DNA from 2 places in the Streptomyces sp. NPDC018833 genome. Region 2 is predicted to be linked to the other one. Evidence: riboswitches for the same ligand, from Rfam matches in the RefSeq annotation. Region 2 holds a riboswitch; the other holds the start of a gene.
What was found. Region 2 has a riboswitch for S-adenosylmethionine ahead of thrC (threonine synthase). Riboswitches for the same ligand answer to the same signal wherever they lie in the genome.
Positions count from the first base shown of each region.

Region 1 (7,457 bases), on a different contig from region 2:
GCCGACGTGGTGCAGGTCGCCGTAGAAGAAGACCAGGTCGCCCTGCTGGAGCTGGCTCTGCGAGGAGATGCGCGTACCGATGCTGGCCTGGGACTGCGAGGTGCGGGGTATGGAGACACCGGCCTGCGCGTAGGCCCAGGAGGTGAGGCCGGAGCAGTCGAAGGAGCTCGGGCCGGAGGCGCCGTAGACGTACGGCGAGCCGATCTTGGACTGGGCGGCCGAGAACGCGGCGGCGGCACGCTGCGATGCGGGGACGGCGTTGCCCAGGTCGGCGCGCGAGCTGGCGCGGGTGGCGCGGGACTCGTCCTCTGCCAGCGCGGCGCGCTCGGCGGCGGTGAGGGTGTTGAGCAGCTTCTGCGCGGCGGCGAGCTTGCCCTGGACTTCCTTCTTCTTCTTGCCGAGTTCCTCGCGGGTCTCGGCCAGGTCCTTCAGCTTGCTCTGGGCCTCCTGGCGCTGCTGCGCGAGCGTGCGCTGCTTGGCCTGGATGTCCCGGATCGCGTCGGTCTGCTTGGCACCGAGCTGGTCCAGCGCGGACGCCTTCTCCAGGTAGGTGTCCGGGTCGCCGGAGAGGAAGAGCTGGACCGAAGGGTCGATGCCGCCGGAGCGGTACTGGGCGCTCGCAACCGAACCGATGCTGTCGCGCAGGGTGTTGAGCTCTTCCTGACCGCGCGCCACCTTGTCCTGGAGCGCGTCGATCTGCTCGTCGAGCTTCTCCTGCTTCTCCTTGGCCCCGTTGTACTGCTCGGTGGCGTGCTCCGCCTCTTCGTACAGCTTGTCGACCTTCTCCTTGACCTCGCTCTTGCTCGGCTTGGGCTCGGCCTGGGCGGTCTGGGAGGTCAGAGCGACAGCGGCTGCGGCGGTCGCGGTGAGCACGGTCACACGGGTGCGGCTCGGCTGCTTGGGACGACGGTGGGACGCCACGAAGGCGAGCTCCTTCTTCCTCAGCCGCCTACCGGGCTGTGGGGGGTTTAGTCCCCGGCGTCCGTACGTCGGGACCCTGGAGAAAAGGGGCGAACTGTACGAACTCGGCGGTTCCTTCGCTGTCGTCCCGGATGGACGATCAACCGCGCGAAGGTTCGAGGCCCGACCCTAGTGACCTTCTCGTGATCAGTTCAAATCCTCATAGGAAAAATCTGACCCGCCGCGCGCATTCTTTACTCACATCACACGCGTAGTAATGGCTACTTGACACACCGTCCCAGCCGCGGTGGAGCAATTCAGGCATTTGCCGCGCGAGTTACGACAGCCGCGAAAGCCGCTTCAGCAACAAGGCGGACGTGACCGGGCGGGCGCCCGCCTTCGCGACCCCGTCGGCCACCTCGCGGTCGGTCGACACGACCACCACAGGCCGGCCAGGAGGCTCGGCGCGCACCAGCTGGCGGATCAGCTCGTCCGCGGTGACCCCCGGCTTGGAGAAGAGCACCCGCACCCCGCGCGGCGGTGCCAGCAGCACCGGGGCGGCCAGTTCGGCGCCGTCGAAGACGCAGGTGACCTCGGCGCCGGTCTGTGCGGCGAGCACCGAGAGCCCGCCGAGCAGTCGCAGCCGCTGCTTCTCCAGCGGCATCGTGGGATAGCCGGTCTTGGTGACGTTGTAGCCGTCCACGACGACATGCGCCTGGGGCAGCGCGAGCAGCTGGTCCAGCAGCGCGGGGTCAGTCTCCGAAAGGGCGCGCGCCGCGATGTCCTTGGGCGACATGCGCCCCGGCTCCACGGCGTCCACCGTGTCCGCGGGATGGATTCCGGCGGGCGGCAGCGCCAGCTCGCGACGCAGTCCCTGGGCGGCGTCCAGCACGGTGTCCAGCAGCAGCCGCAGCCGCATGTCCTCGATCGAACGCCCCTCGCGGGCGGCCCGCCGCCCGGCCTCCACCGCGGCCTCGGCCTCGGCCAGCCGGGCCTTGAGCCGGCGGCTCTCGCTCTCCGCCGCCGACACCTGGGCCGCGGCCTGCGCCCTGATGGAGTCGATCTCGGCGACCGTACGGCGCAGGGCGGCCTCACCGCGCTTCACATCGGCCTGCGCGCTGCGCAGCTTGCGCCCCAGGGACTCGCTCTCCTTGCGGGCGTCGTCCAGCTCGGCGCGCAGCCGCTCGGTCTCGGTCCTGATCTGGCCGCGGGCCTCGGCCAGCTCCGCACGCAGCCGCTCCAGCTCGCGCCGGCCGGCCTCGTCGGCACGCTCGGCGTCCGCGCGCTGGACCTCCTCACCGGCGGCGCCGACGAGTTTCACCCATCCGGCGGGGCGCAGCACATACGCGGCCGCCGCCACATCGACCGGATCGGCGGCGGCGGGCGGCGCGCCCACCGACAGGGCCTTGGCGAGCTCGGGCTGCGCCTTGCCCACCCGCTCACCGATGCGCTGACGGAAGAGAGTGTCGCTCTCCAGCGCGGCGGCCATCGCGTTGCCGGCGAACTTGGCCCGCCGAGTAGGGGTGAAACGGGCATACTGCCGTAGTTGAGGCGGCAGTTCGGCGACGGTCAGGCCGCCGAACGCGTCCGAGACCAGCGCGACGACCCGGCGCCGTACGCCTTCGGGCAGCGGGCGATCGAGCGCCTCGGCGGCGTCACCGGCCGCACCGGCCGGCTCCCCGCCACTCGCGGGCTGCTCCACGATCCGTCACCCCTACCACCTTGCGGGCCGCTCTCCCTCAGGAAGCGGCGCCCGGCCTGTCCACCAGTTCGATCTGATCCACCGCGTTGCACCAGCGGCAGCGGACCGATTCGATGGTCTCACTGACCACCTCGCGCTCCTCGACCGTCGGCTCCCCGGCGAGGTCCAAATGGACGTACTCGACGACCTTGGACGAGCGGGTGACGTCGAAGCGGGTGAGGTTGCCGCAGAGTGTGCAGCGCCACCTGGTCTCAGCGGTAGGCCAGGGAACCGTCGTCATCGTGCCGTCCTCTTCCGTCGTGCGGGTCCTTTGCCGCGGTGCGCCGTCGAACTGCGGATGTACCGCAACCCTACGGCCTCGCAGGTACCCGCGGTCACGGCGAGGCACTCTGTACCCTTCGGTCCCGCTACGCCATGCTCTGTCCATGATCAGTCGGTGGGGCACGGCGAAGGGCGCGGTACGCGGGGTGGCGGCGGGGCCGCCCGTCACCTACGGGCTGATCGCACTCTGCTTCGCGATCTTCGTCATCAGCCCGGTCTCGGGCCTCAACCCGGCGCACGGCCTCGGCGACGCTCTCCTCGCGGCGCAGTCCGACTACTTCGAACGCTGGGGCGTGATCCCGGCGCAGCTGCTGACCGGCTCGCCCCGCGCGCTGCTGACCCCTCTCACCGCCCTGTTCATCCACGGCAGTTGGCTGCACCTGCTGGGGAACATGCTGTTCCTCTACGTTTTCGGCGCGATGGCCGAGGAACGCCTGGGGCGCGCGGAGTTCGCCCTGTTCTACCTGGGCGCCGGCTACGTGGCACTCCTGGCGTACGCGTTGGCCAACCCGGAGTCCCGGCAGACGCTGGTGGGCGCCTCGGGGGCGATCTCCGCGGTGCTCGGCGCGTTCCTGTACCTGTTCCCGAAGGCGCGGGTGACGAGCCTGTTCCCGTTCCTCTTCTTCCTGCCGCTGCGGTTCCCCGCCTGGGTGGTGCTGATCTTCTGGTTCGTCCTGCAGTGGCTGGCGGCCCGGAACGCGGGCAGCGGTCCGGGGGTGGCGTACCTGGCGCACCTGGCGGGGTTCTCCGCCGGGTTCCTCTACGCGTGGGCCCGGTTCGGGCGTGGGACTAGAGTGAAGTCATCTGCAGCGGCCACCGAGGGAGAAAGCAAGCCGTGATCACCGCGATCGTGCTCATCAAGACCAGCGTGGACCGCATCCCCGAGATCGCCGAGTCGATCGCGGCACTGGACAGCGTCAGCGAGGTCTTCTCCGTGACCGGCACCTACGACCTGATCGCCATGGTGCGCGTGGCCAGGCACGACGACCTGGCGGATGTGATCCCCGGGCGCATCAGCAAGATCCAGGGTGTCGAGGCGACGGACACGCACGTGGCGTTCCGTACGTACTCGCAGCACGATCTGGAGGCCGCGTTCGCGATCGGCCTGGAGTCGTAGCCCTCCGCGCCGCGTGACAACGGGCGCCCCCCGGCCGAGCGCAGAACCCGGCCCGGGGCGACGCCGGCGGGGCGGCGCCCCGTCTCAGACCGCCGGGACGCAGCGGCCGTCCTCCGTGTGGTACGTCCACTTCGCGCCCTCGCGCACCAGTTCCCGCACCGCCGCCACGAAGCGCTCCACGTGCTCGTCCGGCGTGCCCGCGCCGAAGCTGACGCGGATCGCGTTCAGCGACTTCTCGCCCGGCTCCGCCTCCGGCGCACCGCACTCGCCGACGTCCTGCGGGTCGCTGCCGAGCAGCGTGCGCACCAGCGGGTGCGCACAGAACAGGCCGTCCCGGACGCCGATGCCGTACTCCGCCGACAGCGCCGCCGCGAAGTGCGAGCTGTTCCAGCCCTCGACGACGAACGAGATGACGCCGACGCGCGGGGAGTCGTCGCCGAACAGCGACAGCACGCGGACCTCCGGCACCTCCGCCAGGCCTTCGCGCACCTTCGCGATCAGGTGCTGCTCACGGGCGACCAGCGCGTCGAACCCCGCCTCGCCGAGCGCCTTGCACGCGGAGGCGATCGAGTAGACGCCGATCACGTTCGGCGAACCGGCCTCGTGGCGGGCGGCCGTCGTGTGCCACTCGACGTCCACTCCCCCGTCCGCACGCCGGGTCACCTTGCGCGACGCGCCGCCGCCCGCCAGGTACGGCTCCGCGTCCTGGAGCCAGTCCGCCCGGCCGGCGAGCACGCCGGAACCGAAGGGCGCGTACAGCTTGTGCCCCGAGAAGGCGACCCAGTCGACGTCCAACTCCCGTACGGATACCGGGTGATGGGGCGCGAGCTGGGCCGCGTCCAGCACGATCCGGGCACCGTGCGCATGGGCCGCGGCCGCCAGTTCGCGCACGGGCCACACCTCACCGGTCACATTGGACGCACCGGTCACGCACACCAGCGCCGGCCCGATGGGGTCTCCCCAGCTCGAAGAGCCAGGGGAAGGGTCACGGTGGGCGAGCGCCTGCTCCAGCGTCCGTACGGCCTCTTCGGGTGTGCGCGGCGCGTTGAGGTAGGTGACCCGGGCGTCGCTCCAGGGCAGCAGGGAGGCGTGGTGCTCGGTCTCGAAGACGAACACCTCGCAGTCCGCGGGCAGGACGGCTGCCAGCAGGTTCAGCGAGTCGGTCGTGGAGCGGGTGAAGACGACCTGGTCGCCGTCCCGGCAGTCGAGGAATTCGTGCACGGTCGCCCGGCTGTTCTCGAACAGGTCGGTGGACAGCTGGGACAGGTACCCGGCGCCCCGGTGCACGCTGCCGTAGTAGGGCGCGTACGCGGCGACGTCGTCCCACACGCGCTGCAGCGCGGGCGCGCTCGCCGCGTAGTCGAGGGCGGCGTACGTGACCTCGCCGCCGGTCACGAGCGGGACGGTGACGTCACGGCCGAGGACCGGCAGCGGCGCGTCGCAGCAGGGGTCCGAGTCGGAGGCGGACACGACGGCGGAGGCGGGGGTGGCGGAGGCGGCAGGGCGTGCGGACATGGCGGTATCTCCCGGCAGGAAAAGGCGAATCGGCTTCGACAGGACCCGTGACGGCACGACGGCGTACGACGCCGCACGACGGCCCACGGGGAAAGACCTCGACACGCGGACATCCCCGCGCGGAGGGTGAAGAAGGGGCGGAAACGCCCTATCGCATTCGCTTGCTCACGAGACAGCTCCTTGAGGACCAGGACCCCAGAGCTTCAAAGGGGTCCGCGCTTGCCACAGACCTCGCTGCCTGCGGCCTGGTCTTCACCCGGGGCACCCCGCCACGGACGGAGGGTTGCCGGACAGCGGGCCGGGGCCGTAATCGCTGTCACTCATGACCTTGCGGAGCATCCTGCCATATGTCTCGCATGACGCAAGGGCGCGGTCCACCATCCGGACCGCGCCCCTTGCCGGACGTCAGGAATTGCTCGCCCTCACCCAGCGCTCCAGCGCCGCCCGGGCCGCGCCCGAGTCGATCGACTGCGCCGCCCGCGCCATCCCGGCCACCAGCTGTTCGTTCAGCGTGCCGTCCGTCGGCTCCAACGCGACCAGCGCGGCCGCCGAGTTGAGCAGGACGGCGTCCCGCACCGGGCCGGTCTCGCCGCCGAGCAGGCGGCGCGCCACGTCCGCGTTGTACGAGGCGTCCGCGCCGCGCAGGGCCTCAACGGGTACCAGGTCGATACCGACGTCGCGCGGGTCGAACGACTCCTCGCGCACCTCGCCGTCCCGCACCACCCACACACGTGACGTCGCGGTCGTCGTCAGCTCGTCCAGGCCGTCGTCGCCGCGGAAGACCAGCGCGGATGAGCCGCGTTCGGCCAGCACACCGGCGAGGATCGGCGCCATGCGGGCGTCGGCGACGCCCGTGGCCTGTGCCTTGACCCGCGCCGGGTTGGTCAGCGGGCCGAGGAAGTTGAACGTCGTCCGGATCCCCAGCTCCTTGCGCGCGGCCGCCACGTGCCGCAGCGCCGGGTGGAACTTCACCGCGAAGCAGAAGGTGATGCCCGCCTCCTCGGCGACCTCGGCCACCCGCTGCGGGGACAGATCCAGGTTGACGCCGAGCTTTTCCAGAACGTCCGAGGCACCGCTCTGCGAGGACGCTGCCCGGTTGCCGTGCTTGACCACCTTCGCGCCCGTGCCGGCGACGACGATCGCGGACATGGTGGAGATGTTGACCGTCTTCGCACCGTCGCCGCCGGTGCCGACGATGTCGACGCTCGGGCCAGGCACCTCGATCAGGTTGGCGTGCTCGTACATCGTCCGGACGAGACCGGAGATCTCCTCGACCGTCTCGCCCTTGGCGCGCAGGGCCACCGCGAAGCCGGCGATCTGCGCGTCGGTCGCCTCGCCGCTGAGGATGCGGTCCATCGCCCACGCGGTGGCCTCCGCGCTCTGGTCCCGGTTGTCCAGGAGGGCGTTCAGCACACTCGGCCAGGAGAGGGCCGCCACGCTGTCGCCGCCTGCCGGGGTCACAACGTTCATGGTCCGCTCCTGGGTCCACAGCCGATTAGGGATGGGTCCCACCCTATCCAGCCCCAGGGCACAGCGAGGGGCCCCGTCCATCGAGTGGACGGGGCCCCGCTGTGGCGACGTACCGGTCAGGAGATCAGTGGTGGCCGTGGCCGCTGGTGATCTCCTTGTACTCGTCGGTGGTGGGCTTGGCGACCTGGTTGTCGCCGCCGAAGTAGCCCTTGCTGAGCCTGACGCGCAGCTTCTGCATCCGGCCGATCTTGCGGCGCACACCGTGCTCGTCGACCGTCGGGCCGAGCTCCGCGGGCTGGTACTGCTCGTGCGCGGTCAGCTTGTACCGGTCGGCCTGCGACAGCGGCTCGTGGATCTCGACGAACTCGCCGTGCGGCAGGCGCTTGATGATGCCGGACTCACGCCCGTGCAGCACCTTCTCCTTGTCGCGCC
Region 1 is NZ_JBIRZM010000006.1:281,202-288,658, forward strand. Features, by position in the region: gene ACH5AF_RS15425 (NlpC/P60 family protein) at 1-921, opposite strand, end outside; gene ACH5AF_RS15430 (NYN domain-containing protein) at 1,238-2,602, opposite strand; gene ACH5AF_RS15435 (hypothetical protein) at 2,640-2,882, opposite strand; gene ACH5AF_RS15440 (rhomboid family intramembrane serine protease) at 3,028-3,762, shown strand; gene ACH5AF_RS15445 (Lrp/AsnC family transcriptional regulator) at 3,759-4,040, shown strand; gene ACH5AF_RS15450 (aminotransferase class V-fold PLP-dependent enzyme) at 4,125-5,555, opposite strand; SAM riboswitch class IV at 5,766-5,883, opposite strand; gene trpD (anthranilate phosphoribosyltransferase) at 5,961-7,025, opposite strand; gene ACH5AF_RS15460 (cytochrome bc complex cytochrome b subunit) at 7,150-7,457, opposite strand, start outside.
Region 1: it holds a riboswitch for S-adenosylmethionine, as region 2 does, so the genes downstream of both, ACH5AF_RS15450 (aminotransferase class V-fold PLP-dependent enzyme) here and thrC (threonine synthase) in region 2, are expected to answer to the same signal.

Region 2 (7,457 bases):
CTCTGCTGCGTCACCCCGCACGAGCGGGCCAATTGCGCGCCGGACATGCCGCCTTGGCGCGAGAGGATCAACAGCACGGTGTACTGCGTCATGGTCAGCCCGTAGGCACGCAGTACTGCCTCGTGGTGCGCCATCAACGCCTGCTCCGACCGCCTGATCCGGGTGCAAAGGTCGTTCTCGATCGGGGCTTCCACCGCGTCCTCCCACTTCACTGACAGGTTCATGTGTTGACTCAGGGACCTTATATACCTACCGTTCTCCATTGTAAGGATACTGAGTCAGCACAGGGGGCTGTAACTATGAAGGCTGTCGTTCTCGATACCGATGACCACTACCGGGTCGCCGAACTCGATGAGCCCACCCCCGGCCCCGACCAAGTGGCGATCCGTGTGGCCTACGCCGGGATTCAGTGGGGCGACACCATGGTCAGAGACGGCCACTTCGCCGTACCGCGTCCCTTCGTCCCGGGGTTCGAGGCATCCGGGCGCATCATCGCGGTCGGCGCGGGTATCGACACACGCCGTGTCGGTGAGGCCGTCACCGCGCTGACCACCTCAGGCGCCTACGCCGAGGTGGTCCTGGCACCCGCTACGCTCACGTTCGGCATCGGCGGCATGCCGCTGAAGACAGCCGCCGGTCTCGGGTGGGGCGCACCGACCGCCTACGAGCTGATCAACACCGCCGCGCGCGTGCGGCCCGGCGAAAGCGTGCTCATCCACGCCGCCGCCGGCTCAGTCGGCACGCTCGCCGCCCAGTTCGCCCGACTAGCCGGAGCAGGCCGGATCGTCGGTGTGGTCGGCACTGCGGACAGGGCCGACTACGCCGCGCAGTTCGGCTACGACCAGCTCCTGCTCCGCGAGGAGTTCCCGGCCAAGCTCGGCGACGAGAAGCCCGACGTCATCCTCGACCCGGTCGGCGGCTCGACCCGCACCGTCGGCCTCGAGCAGCTCGCAGTACACGGCCGACTGGTGGCATACGGCAACCTCGCCACGTACGAACCCGTCCTCGCCAACGCCAACGACCTCCTCATGCACGGCAAGTCGCTCCTGACCTACAACAGCAACCTGCTCAGCCAGACCCACCCCGAGCGGCTCGCCGACAGTGCCCGCCGCGCACTCGGCCTCGTGGCCGACGGCAAGGTTCGCTTGGACATCACCACCGAGTACGCCTTCGGGGACCTGGCCATGGCCGTACAGCGCCTCGCCGAGGGCACAACCCATGGCAAGAGCATCCTCCGCGTCGCCTGACAACACGCAGAAAACGCCGGCCACGAGGCGGCTCCCGCGATGAACCCCGCCAGGACGGGAAGGGATCACCCTGGACGCGGGAGCGACCCCATATGACCCTCATCAGCGCTGGGCAGCGGCCTTGGCCGCTGCCCGGCCTGCCGTGCCCCGCACAGCCACACCAATCGCGTCAAGCCCCGAAGGACTTTCGGAGTTGACCACTAAGCCCCGAAGGAGGGTCGTGCGGCGTGCGGGGATGCTCTGAAGCCCGCGCCTGTCAGGGATCACGTCAACGGGGGTGAGGGCTGTGCGGGGCCGGGGCGAGGCCGCGAAGCCCCCGCCCGGGCAGGGTCCGGAGGCCCCGAAGCCTGCACCCGTCGAGGCGCGGGACAGCGGGTACTGGGCCGCGCGCCTGTCAGGGCGCGGGAAGCTCGTCCGGTGGCGGGCTCCCCCTACGCCCTGCGGGCGTAGGGGGAGAAGTCCCGGTTCGGGAAGGGGCGGGGTGGGCGCCCCCGCAGGGTCACCCCCGCAGCGCCTCCAGCTGGTCCAGGAACCAGCGGCGTGGGGGGAGCGCCGTCGCCGCCGCGGCCAGGCGCTTCGTGCGGTCCGCGCGTTCCGCCGCCGGCATGGAGAGGGCCTCGTGCAGGGCCGCGGCCGTGCCCGTCACGTCGTACGGGTTCACCGTCAGTGCGTCCTCGCGGAGCTCCGCGTACGCTCCCGCCTCGCGTGAGAGCACCAGCGCGCAGCCCGCGTCGGAGACGACCGGGACCTCCTTGGCCACCAGGTTCATGCCGTCGCGGATGGGGTTGACCAGCGCCACGTCGGCCAGGCGGTAGGCGGCCAGGGAGCGGGCGAAGTCGTCCTTCACGTGGAGCAGGACCGGTGTCCAGTCCTCCGTGCCGAACCGGGCGTTGATCGCGTCGGCGACCCGCGCCACCTCGGCGGTGTACTCCCGGTAGACGGCGAGGTCCTGTCGCGAGGGGTAGGCGAACGCGACGTGGACCACCCGCTCGCGCCACTCCGGCCGCTCCTCCAGCAGCGTCTCGTACGCGCGCAGGCCGCGCACGATGTTCTTCGACAGCTCCGTGCGGTCCACTCGGATGATCGTCTTCCTGTCGCCGATCTGCTCCCGCAGCGCCGCCATCCGGTCGTCGACGTCCGGCTGCCGCGACCGCTCACGCAGGAAGTCGCCGTCCGCGCCCAGCCCGTGGACGCCGAGCCGGGTCCGTCGGCGGCGCCGGCCGGGCAGCGTGTACTCGAACGCCGGTTCCTGGTCCTTGGGCCAGGAGCCGCGCCCGTCGTACGCGGCGAGCACCACCCCGCAGCACCGCTGGAACGCCCCCAGCCAGCGCTGGCTCAGGAACCCGAGCCGGTCCGCGCCCAGCATGCCGAGCAGCAGCTCCTCGGCGATGTCGTCGGGCAGCATCCCGAAGTACTCCGAGGGCGCCCACGGCGTGTGCGAGAAGTGCCCGATGCGCAGGTCGGGGCGCAGCTCCCGCAGCATCCCCGGCACCAGCGCCAGGTGGTAGTCCTGCACCAGCACCGCCGCGTCCTCCGCGGCCTCGTCGGCGAGCGCCTCGGCGAACGCCCGGTTGTACATCCGGTACGCGGCCCACTGGCGCCGGAACTCCGTACCGAAGACCGGTTCCAGCGGCGTCTGGTACAGCATGTGGTGCACGAACCACAGCACCGAGTTCGCGATGCCGTTGTACGCGTCGGCGTGGACGGCCGCGGGGATGTCGAGCATCCGGACGCCCGGCTCGCTCACCCCGCGCCGGACGGCCTCGCGGTCGCCGTTGTCGAGGGCGGCGCACACCCACAGCGACTGGGCGTCGGAGCCGATCGCGGAGAGGCCGGAGACGAGGCCGCCCCCACCGCGGCGGGCGGCGAGCCCGCCGTGCCCGCCCGGTGAGTAGGAGACCGGGCCGCGGTTGGAGGCGACGAGGATCTGGGCAGCGTCGGTGACCATGTGGCGAACCTAGCCCGTCCCGCATCCCCTCAAACGTGCGTGCGGCTGCGCCGCAGGTCAGTGGTCGCGTTTCCGGCCACGGGCCGCCGCGGCGGCGACCACGCCCGCCGCGGTGATGCTGAGCGCGACGCCGCCGAGCAGCCACAGCTGCTCGGCGGTGGAGCCGGTGCGGGCCGGCTCACCGGTGTGCCGGGGCGCCTCGGCGGTCAGGGCCAGCGTCGTGCCCTGGATCGTGTGCATGACGTCCATGAGATCCATACATATGAAAGTTAGACAAAATGAACAGTGGTTCCGGTTTATGCCGCGCGACGCGCCGCGTACTCACCGATCTCGCGCATCGGCGGCCGCTCCTCGGTGTCCACCGCGTGGACGACGGGCACGAATCCGTTCTCGAACCGCTCGAACTGAGTGAGCACCGGCCGCACCAAGTGGCCGCGGGCCAGCCGCATTTGTGCCGTGCGGTAGATCGCCGCCGCCATGCGGCCCAGTGCCTGCCCGTCCTGGTGGCGGTGCTTGCGCGTGCCCACGTCGACCTGCGCCAACGCATCGAGCCCCGCCCGGCCGAGGGCGTCCACCAGCAGGCCCAGTTCCACCCCGTAACCGACCGGGAACGGCAGTTGCTCCAGCAGGGAGCGCCGGGCCGCGTACTCCCCGCCCAGCGGCTGCACGAAACCGGCCAGTTGCGGCCAGTGCAGATTCAGCAGCGGTCGCGCCACCAGCTCGGTCACCCGGCCACCCTGACCAGGGGCGTCGCCGAGCGGGCGGTCGTACATCGCCTTGACGAACTGCACCTCGGGATCGGTCAGCAGCGGCCCAACGATCCCGGAGACGAAGTCGGCCGAGAAGTCGCGCAGATCGGAGTCGATGAAGCACACGATGTCACCGCTGGTCACCATCAGTGACCGCCACAGCACCTCGCCCTTGCCCGCCACTGCCGGTATCCGCGGCAGGACGGCGTCCCGGTGCACCACCCGCGCGCCCGCCGCCTCGGCCACCTCGGCCGTACGGTCGCTCGACGCCGAGTCGATCACCACCAGCTCGTCGACCAGGGGGATCCGCTCCATCAGCTCGTGCCGGATCACCGTCACGATGTCGCCGACCGTCTGCTCCTCGTTCAGTGCGGGGAGCACCACACTCACCGACGATCCGCGCCGGGCCTTGGCGGCGAGGATCTGGTTCGGTGTGCGGTCGGCGGCGGACCAGGTGCGTATGCCCAGCCAGCGCTCCACCTCATCGAGCACAGCACGTCTCCTTGCAGGGGTTCGGATCGGGGGGATCGGACCGGCCGGAGGCCGTGCGTGTGATCCATCTCGCGGTTCGGACGACTATCTCAACTGTCCGGGCCTTCGGTTACAGTCTTGAACAACGCAGGTGACCACCGCATCTCGGGGTCGCCTGCTGACAATCGAATACCGCTCATCCAGAGGGGCAGAGGGAACGGCCCGTTGAAGCCCCGGCAACCCTCCCGCCGACCGCGAGGTCACGGTGGGGAAGGTGCCAATTCCGTCTTGTGGCGAAATGCGTCACGAGGAAGATGAGGAGAAAGGGCCTCGCCATAATGGCTGCGCAGACCATCGCCAGCACCACCGCTTCCACCTCTGTGGACCTCGGACCCGCCGCCGCACTGTCGTGCCGTGAGTGCGGGGAGCGTTTCGAGCTCGGCCCCATCTTCGCCTGCGCCTCGTGTTTCGGGCCGCTCGAAGTCGCGTACGACCTGCCGAGCGGCGACCCGGAGGCCCTGCGGAAGCAGATCGAGGCCGGCCCGAACAACATCTGGCGCTACGCCCCGCTCCTGCCCGTCCCCGCCGACGTGGCCGGCAAGCCGAACATCAACCCCGGCTTCACCCAGCTCGTCAAGGCCGACAACCTCGCCCGTGAAATCGGTGTCACCGGCGGGCTGTTCATCAAGGACGACTCCGGCAACCCGACGCACTCCTTCAAGGACCGTGTCGTCGCGATCGCCGTCGAGGCGGCCCGCGCCTTCGGCTTCACCACCCTGTCCTGCTCCTCCACCGGCAACCTCGCCGGCGCGGTCGGCGCCGCCGCCGCGCGGGCCGGCTTCCGCTCCTGCGTCTTCATCCCGCACGACCTGGAGCAGGGCAAGGTCGTCATGGCCGCGGTCTACGGCGGCGAGCTGGTCGGCATCGAGGGCAACTACGACGACGTCAACCGCTTCTGCTCCGAGCTCATCGGCGACCCTCTCGGCGAGGGCTGGGGCTTCGTGAACGTCAACCTCCGCCCGTACTACGGCGAGGGCTCCAAGACGCTCGCGTACGAGATCTGCGAACAGCTCGGCTGGCAGCTGCCCGACCAGATCGTCATTCCGATCGCCTCCGGCTCCCAGCTCACCAAGATCGACAAGGGCCTTCAGGAGCTGATCAGGCTCGGCCTCGTCGAGGACAAGCCGTACAAGATCTTCGGCGCCCAGGCCGAGGGCTGCTCCCCGGTGTCCACCGCCTTCAAGGCCGGTCACGACGTCGTGCGCCCCCAGAAGCCGAACACCATCGCCAAGTCGCTCGCCATCGGCAACCCGGCCGACGGCCCCTACGTGCTGGACATCGCCCGCCGCACGGGCGGCGCGGTGGAGGACGTGAACGACGAGCAGATCGTCGACGCGATCAAGCTGCTGGCCCGCACCGAGGGCATCTTCGCCGAGACGGCGGGCGGCGTGACCGTGGGCGTGACGAAGAAGCTGATCGAGCAGGGCGTGCTCGACCCGGCGCTCACCACCGTCGTACTGAACACCGGCGACGGCCTCAAGACGCTGGACGCGGTCGCCCCGACCACCGGCCCGACCGCGACGATCCGCCCGAGCCTGGACGCGTTCCGCGACGCCGGCCTGGCAGGCTGAGACCGCCGGGTCCCCGCCGACCACCTCAGACCGAAGAAAGGCTGCACCCCATGAGCGTCAACGTCCGCATCCCCACCATTCTCCGTACGTACACGGGCGGCCAGGCCGAGGTCCCCGCCGAGGGCGCGACCCTGGCCGAGGTCATCGCGGACCTGGAGAAGAACCACACGGGCATCGCGGCCCGCGTCCTGGACGACCAGGGCAAGCTGCGCCGCTTCGTCAACGTGTACGTGAACGACGACGACGTCCGCTTCGAGCAGGGCCTGCAGACGGCGACGCCGGACGGTGCGGGCGTCTCGATCATCCCCGCCGTCGCCGGCGGCTGATTCCGCTCCGCGTTACCCAGCGTTACGGAAATTGCCCCCTCCGCCAGAGAAGCGGAGGGGGCAATTCTGCATGGTTGAGCGCGGTAGAGTCTGGGAAGCCCCCTCCGCCGGCCGCCCGGTAATGCGTTTCCGCTCCATAAGAATGCGGCCAAAGTAAGCGAGCAAATTGCGCCGAAAGTGCCGCTTTGTCGGGCCCGACTTGCCCCGGAATTCAATCAATTCACATGAATCGGTCGATCGGTCCTGCCCAGATTTCTCGTCCGATTGACCTGTTGCAGAGGGCAGTTGGGCAGATACATTCAGCCGCGGTCGACGCGTTCCGGCGCACACCCCTCCTGCTGGGGTGAGGTCTGACCCGGGTCCGCGAAGTGCGGTCCTGTGCAAGGGCCAGTAATAGGGGAGTTAGGCATGGCTCAGGGCACCGTCAAGTGGTTCAACGCGGAGAAGGGGTACGGCTTCATCGCGGTCGACGGTGGTGCGGATGTTTTCGTCCACTACAGCGCGATCCAGATGGACGGATACCGCACCCTTGAAGAGGGTCAGCGAGTCGAGTTCGAGATCTCGCAGGGCCAGAAGGGTCCGCAGGCGGACATGGTCAAGCTCGCCGTCTGATCCAACTGATCCAGGCGCGATCGGCCACCGACGCACTCACACACGAGGGGTCCGCATCCCGACAGACCGGGATGCGGGCCCCTCGTGCTTCGCCACGAGGTCCGCGGGCCCTCGCCGTGAGGGCCCCGTGAGGGCCGTCCGCCGTGCGCCGTGAGCGTGAGGCGCTTGCACTCTCCGGGGGCGAGTGCTAATCATTGGCGTTAGCACTCTCCCAGTGAGAGTGACAGAACTTGGATCGGGTCGGTGAGGTCCGCAGGCCGGGTGGGGCAAGGAACCACACGGCGCGCAGGCCGTCCGTCGCGGGCGCCGGATGCGATCCGAAGCAATCCACCCCAGTCCGGGAGGACCACTTCACATGGCCAAGATCATCGCGTTCGACGAGGAGGCACGGCGCGGTCTCGAGCGCGGGATGAACCAGCTCGCCGACGCCGTCAAGGTCACCCTTGGCCCCAAGGGTCGCAACGTCGTCCTCG
Region 2 is NZ_JBIRZM010000003.1:92,091-99,547, forward strand. Features, by position in the region: gene ACH5AF_RS07650 (MarR family winged helix-turn-helix transcriptional regulator) at 1-224, opposite strand, end outside; gene ACH5AF_RS07655 (zinc-binding alcohol dehydrogenase family protein) at 300-1,247, shown strand; gene ACH5AF_RS07660 (trehalose-6-phosphate synthase) at 1,747-3,195, opposite strand; gene ACH5AF_RS07665 (hypothetical protein) at 3,253-3,453, opposite strand; gene ACH5AF_RS07670 (glucosyl-3-phosphoglycerate synthase) at 3,492-4,436, opposite strand; SAM riboswitch class I at 4,609-4,736, shown strand; gene thrC (threonine synthase) at 4,754-6,046, shown strand; gene ACH5AF_RS07680 (MoaD/ThiS family protein) at 6,097-6,372, shown strand; gene ACH5AF_RS07685 (cold-shock protein) at 6,781-6,984, shown strand; gene groL (chaperonin GroEL) at 7,340-7,457, shown strand, end outside.